One region of the Nocardioides pymetrozini genome, then DNA from elsewhere that is predicted to be linked to it. Evidence: riboswitches for the same ligand, from Rfam matches in the RefSeq annotation. Region 1 holds a riboswitch; the other holds the start of a gene.
The links. Region 1 has a riboswitch for glycine ahead of gcvT (glycine cleavage system aminomethyltransferase GcvT). Riboswitches for the same ligand answer to the same signal wherever they lie in the genome.
Positions count from the first base shown of each region.

Region 2: it holds a riboswitch for glycine, as region 1 does, so the genes downstream of both, gcvP (aminomethyl-transferring glycine dehydrogenase) here and gcvT (glycine cleavage system aminomethyltransferase GcvT) in region 1, are expected to answer to the same signal.

Region 1 is NZ_CP175556.1:2,608,094-2,611,239, forward strand. Features, by position in the region: gene ACJ5H2_RS12725 (SDR family NAD(P)-dependent oxidoreductase) at 1-925, opposite strand, end outside; glycine riboswitch at 1,043-1,139, shown strand; gene gcvT (glycine cleavage system aminomethyltransferase GcvT) at 1,293-2,411, shown strand; gene gcvH (glycine cleavage system protein GcvH) at 2,454-2,828, shown strand; gene ACJ5H2_RS12740 (L-serine ammonia-lyase) at 2,925-3,146, shown strand, end outside.
Region 2 is NZ_CP175556.1:2,049,542-2,052,687, forward strand. Features, by position in the region: gene ACJ5H2_RS10035 (bifunctional nuclease family protein) at 1-240, shown strand, start outside; gene ACJ5H2_RS10040 (MerR family transcriptional regulator) at 377-961, shown strand; glycine riboswitch at 976-1,066, shown strand; gene gcvP (aminomethyl-transferring glycine dehydrogenase) at 1,153-3,146, shown strand, end outside.

The DNA of each region.
Region 1 (3,146 bases):
CGAGGGCCGACTCCGGCGACTCGCCGTCGTGGTGGGCGACGGCCGTCGAGGCCAGCGCGCCGGCGATCGCGGCGGGGTGCGCCTCGGAGATCCGGTCGAAGGTCACCATCTCCGGGAGCGCCTTCACCCCGAGCTCGTCGGCGCTGGGCAGAGCCGAGCTCTCGCCGTCGATGAGGTGGGTGTAGGCGCCCGGCAGCCGGCGTACGGTCTGGCAGGCGTTGTTGATGATGATGTCGAGCGGGCCGTCGGCCGCGACGTCATCGGTGAGCGCGATGACCTGGGTGGGGTCGCGCAGGTCGATGCCGACGATCTTGAGCCGGTGCAGCCAGTCGGCGGAGTCCTCCATGGCGGCGAACCGGCGCACCGCGTCCTTCGGGAAGCGGGTGGTGATCGTGGTGTGGGCGCCGTCGCGGAGCAGCCGCAGGGCGATGTACATCCCGATCTTGGCGCGGCCCCCGGTGAGCAGGGCACGCCTGCCGCTCAGGTCGGTGCGTTGGTCCCGCTTGGCGTGGCTCATCGCGGCGCACCGCGGGCACAGCCAGTGGTAGAAGGCGTCGACGAGGGTGAAGTCCTCCTTGCAGATGTAGCACCCGCGGGCGGTGAGCAGCTCACCGGCGAAGGCGCCCTGCGCGGTGGAGACCAGTGGGATGCCGGCCGTCTCGTCGTCGATCCGCATCGGGGAGCCGGTGGCCGTGCGCTCGATGATGTCCTGGTCGTGGCGCTGGCGCTCCATGCGGATCTCGGCCCGCCGCGACTTCTTGAGCAGCTTGTACATGTACGACGCCGCCCGCTTCACGGTGCGGATGTCGTCGTGGTCCGGCGGCAGCTGCGGGAGCTGGGCGAGGACCTTGAGCGTGATCGCGAGCTCGTCGGGGTCGATTCCGGTCAGCTGCTCGGAGGGGTCGACGAAGTACGGGCTGGGCACCGGCAGATCGTACGGGCGTCGGGCGCCGGATGCCGTATGCTCGGCGCGGTCGTACGACGACCCACGGCACCGACCCCGGCACCACGAGCAGGGCCCACAACTGAACAACGCGCCGTTCGAACCCCGGCGGGAGAGTCCCTGTCCCTCGAGGACGGGGCGCCGAAGGAGCAAATCTCCCCAAGAATCTCTCAGGCCCCCTGACCGCCGGGACGAGGCGAACTCTGGAAAGCCGGACCGGATCCACCGGTCCGCACCCACGGTGCAAGCCGCCCGCGCGGGCGGCGAAGCTCTCAGGTCCCGATGACAGAGCGGGGAGGCAACCCAGCCACGAGCACGGCTCCGCCGTGCCTCACGAGGAAGCCTCCCGATGACCACTCCTTCAGGGACCCCGCGGCGTACGCCGCTGCACGACGTCCACGCCGCCCTGGGCGCTTCGTTCACCGACTTCGCGGGCTGGCAGATGCCGGTCCGCTACGGCTCGGAGACCGCCGAGCACCGGGCGGTCCGCACCGCCGCCGGGCTCTTCGACCTGACCCACATGGGCGAGATCGAGCTGACCGGACCCGGCGCGGGCGCCGCGCTCGACCGCGCGCTGGTCGGCCGCCCGTCGGCGATCGGCGTCGGCCGCGCGCGCTACTCCATGATCTGCGCCGAGGACGGAGGCATCATCGACGACCTCGTCGTCTACCGGCTGGCCGACGAGCACTTCCTCGTCGTCGCCAACGCGAGCAACGTCGCGGTCGTGGCGCCGGAGATCGCCGCCCGCGCCGAGGGCCACGACGCGACCGTGCACGACAGCTCGGCCGACTGGGCCCTGCTCGCCGTCCAGGGGCCCGCGTCCGCGGAGATCCTGGCCGGGCTGACCGAGCTCGACGTCCCGTCGCTGCGGTACTACGCCATCGAGGCCGGCTCGGTCGCCGGCGCCGACGCGCTGGTCGCCCGCACCGGCTACACCGGCGAGGACGGCTTCGAGGTCTACTGCCGGCCCGCCGACGCGGCCGCTGTCTGGGACGCGCTCCAGCGGGCGGGTGAGCCGCACGGGCTGGTCCCGGCCGGCCTCGCCTGCCGCGACACCCTCCGTCTCGAGGCCGGCATGCCGCTCTACGGCAACGAGCTGACCCGCGACACCACGCCGTACGAGGCCAACCTCGGCCGGGTGGTCGCGCTCGACAAGCCGGAGGGCTTCGTCGGGCAGGCGGCGCTGGCGGCGCGCAAGGAGCAGGGCCCCCGGCGGGTCCTCGTCGGCCTGGTCGCCAGCGGCCGCCGCTCCCCGCGCGCCGGGTATCCCGTCCTCGACCCCGCCACCGGGGCGGAGGTCGGCGAGGTCACGTCCGGCGCGCCGTCTCCGACGCTGGAGCGCCCGATCGCGATGGCGTACGTGCCGCCCGCGCTCGCGACGCCCGGCACCCGGCTGCAGGTCTCGCTGCGCGGCGCCCGCGAGGACGCCGACGTCGTCGAGCTGCCCTTCTACACCCGCGCCCGCTGACCGCGACCACACCCTGAGCCACCCACCGCGAGGAGACCGACCATGAGCCACCCCACCGACCTCCAGTACACCGCCGAGCACGAGTGGATCGCCGTCGACGGCGACACCGCCCGGGTCGGGGTCACCGGCTATGCGGCCGACGCCCTCGGCGACGTCGTGTACGTCGACCTGCCGGCCGTCGGCAGCACCGTCAGTGCCGGCGAGGCCTGCGGCGAGCTCGAGTCGACCAAGTCGGTCAGCGACCTCTACTCGCCCGTCACGGGCGAGGTCGTCGAGGTCAACGCCGCCGTCGACGCCGACCCCAGCCTGGTCAACAGCGACCCCTTCGGCGCGGGCTGGCTGTTCGTCGTCCGCGTCACCGCGACCGGTGACCTGCTGGACGCCGCCGCCTACGAGGCGCTGGTGGCCTCGGCGTGAGGCTGCCCGGCGTGTGGCTGCCCCGCGTCGGATGCTCCGCGTGCCGCGCAGCGCGGATGTACCGTCGATCCATGGAACGCAGAAGCCGGTGATCGCATGGCATTGAGCGTCTTCGACCTCTACTCGATCGGCATCGGGCCGTCGTCGTCGCACACCGTGGGCCCGATGCGCGCCGCGCGGACCTTCGCCGAGGGGCTCGCCGCCGACGGCGAGCTCACCCGGGTCCGCCGCGTCCGGGCCGAGCTCTTCGGCTCGCTCGGCGCGACCGGGCACGGCCACGGCTCGGTCAAGGCGGTGATCCTCGGCCTTCAGGGCGAC
Region 2 (3,146 bases), 560 kb from region 1:
ACCGACGTCCGCGACGGCGTCTTCTACGCCACGCTCGTCTTCGCGTCCGGCGTCGAGGTCAGCGCGCGCCCCTCGGACTCGATCGCCCTCGCGCTGCGCACGGGCACCACGATCTACTGCGACGAGGACGTCCTCGCCGAGGCGGGGCTCGCCGCGCCCGCCGAGGAGGAGGACGAGGTCGAGGCCTTCCGCGAGTTCCTCGACCACGTCTCGCCGGAGGACTTCGGCGCGGAGGGTTGAACCTCAGCCTCAGGTTGAGGGTTTTCGGCGACACGCCCAGCCACCTCTTTGACCGGCCGGACACCGCGGCCGTACCGTGAGGAGGTCGAACCACAGCAGTGCAACCCGCGCATCGGCGCAGCGACCTGGAGGATCCGTGAACGAGCAGCAGCCCGAGAAGGTCGGTCAGGACGTGACCGCGGCGACTGCTGCCGCCGAGGAGCAGGGACTGCTCTTCACCGACGACGTGTCGCCCCTGCCGAGCGACCTGGGCTACCGCGGCCCGACCGCGTGCAACGCCGCCGGCATCACCTACCGCCAGCTCGACTACTGGGCCCGCACGGGCCTGATCGAGCCCAGCGTGCGCGGTGCCAAGGGCTCCGGCTCGCAGCGGCTCTACAGTTTCCGCGACATCCTGATCCTCAAGATCATCAAGCGCCTGCTCGACGCCGGCATCTCCCTGCACGTCGGCCACCTGCGCGAGCGCGGGACCGACGACCTCACCCAGGTCACCCTGATGAGCGACGGGGCCTCCGTCTACGAGTGCACCAGCAACGACGAGGTCATCGACCTCCTGCAGGGCGGCCAGGGCGTGTTCGGCATCGCGATCGGCGGGGTGTGGCGCGAGATCGAGGGCACGCTGGCGCAGCTCCCGAGCGAGCACGCCAACGAGGCCGAGGGCGACGCCGCCGTCGCCGGCGACGAGCTCGCTGCTCGCCGCGCTGCCCGCAACGTGGGGTAGCCTGTACTCGCTGTTGATGCTGCACGGGAGAGTCAGGCCCCGTGCCTGCGCCGAAGGGGCAATCCCTCCCCGGAACCTCTCAGGCGCCAGGACCGTGCGGAGCAGGCAACTCTGAAGGCGCAGCGGCGCGCCGACAGAGGGGGAGGGCTCGATCGACTCATCGACCCCGACCCCAGGAGCCTCCCTCGCTCATGAGCGCCCCCTTCGCCTCCCGTCACATCGACGTGCTCGAGGACCCGAGCTGGTACACCGCCTACACGCCGTACCAGCCGGAGATCTCCCAGGGCCGCCTCGAGGCGCTCATCAACTTCCAGACCATGGTCGCCGACCTGACCGGACTCACGACGGCCGGCTCGTCCCTGCTCGACGAGGGAACGGCGGCCGCCGAGGCGGTCGCGCTGGCCTACCGGGCCAACCGCAAGGCCGCGGGCCCCTTCGTCGTCGACGCGGACGCGCTGCCCCAGACCATCGACGTCGTCCGCACCCGGTGCGAGGGCCTCGGCATCGAGATCCTGGTCGCCGACCTCGCCGACGGCCTGCCCGAGGGCCCGGTCGCGGGCGTCCTGGTCCAGTACCCGGGCGCGTCGGGCCGCGTCGCCGACATCAAGCCCGTCATCGACGCCGTCCACGAGCACGGCGGACTGGCCGTCGTCGCCGCGGACCTGCTCGCCCTCACCCTCCTCGAGGCGCCCGGCACCCTGGGGGCCGACGTCGTCGTCGGCTCCGCGCAGCGCTTCGGCGTCCCCCTCTTCTACGGGGGCCCGCACGCCGGCTTCATCGCGGTGCGCGAGGGCCTCGAGCGCCAGCTCCCCGGCCGGCTCGTCGGCGTCTCGGTCGACGCGGAGGGCCGCCCGGCGTACCGGCTGGCGCTGCAGACCCGCGAGCAGCACATCCGCCGCGACAAGGCGACCTCCAACATCTGCACCGCGCAGGTGCTGCTCGCGGTCACCGCGGGGATGTACGCCGTCTACCACGGGCCGGCGGGGCTGAAGGCGATCAGCCAGCAGATCCACGCCTTGGCGTCGTTGATCGCGGATCGACTTCGCAGCGCCGGCGTGGAGGTGGTGCACGACACGTTCTTCGACACGGTCCTCGCCTCCGTCCCGGGGCGCGCGGAGGAGATCGTCGCCGCCGCGCGCGCGGGGGGAGCGCACCTGCGGCTGGTCGACGCGGACCATGTCGGCATCAGCGTGGGAGAGTCGTCGGGCTCGGCGATCGGCGCGGTGCTGGAGGCCTTCGGGGCGGAGCCGGTCGACGGCCCTTGGTCGGTCGCCGGCGCGATCCCTGACGAGCTTGAGCGCACCACGGACTTCCTGACCCACCCGGTGTTCAACACCCACCACAACGAGACCTCGATGCTGCGCTACCTCGCGCGGCTGTCGAACCGCGACTATGCGCTCGACCGCGGCATGATCCCGCTGGGCTCCTGCACGATGAAGCTCAACGCCACCACGGAGATGGAGCCGATCTCGCTGGCCGGCTTCGCCGGGCTGCACCCGTTCGTGCCAGCCGCCGACGCCGAGGGCTACCGCCAGCTGATCGAGCAGCTCGAGGGCTGGCTGGCCGAGGTGACCGGCTACGACCGCGTCTCCATCCAGCCCAACGCCGGCGCGCAGGGCGAGTACGCCGGGATGCTCGCGATCCGCAACTACCACCGGGCCAACGGACAGGGACAGCGCGACGTCTGCCTGATCCCGTCGTCCGCGCACGGCACCAACCCGGCCTCCGCGGTGATGGCGGGCATGAAGGTCGTCGTCGTCAAGGCCAACGACGACGGCACGGTCGACCTCGACGACCTGCGCGCCAAGTGCGAGCAGCACTCCGCGACGCTCGCGGCGATCATGGTCACCTATCCCTCCACGCACGGCGTCTACGAGGAGACCATCACCGAGCTGTGCGACGTGGTCCACGAGCACGGTGGGCAGGTCTACATCGACGGTGCGAACTTCAACGCCCTGCTCGGCTACGCCGCGCCCGGCAGGTTCGGCGGCGACGTCTCCCACCTGAACCTGCACAAGACGTTCTGCATCCCGCACGGCGGCGGCGGTCCGGGCGTGGGCCCGGTCGCGGTGCGCGCGCACCTGGCGCCGTACCTGCCGACCCACCCGCTGCACCCCGACGAGAGCCGCCGCGAGGGGACGGGCGCGATCAGCGCCGCGCCGTTCGGCTCCGCGGGCATCCTGCC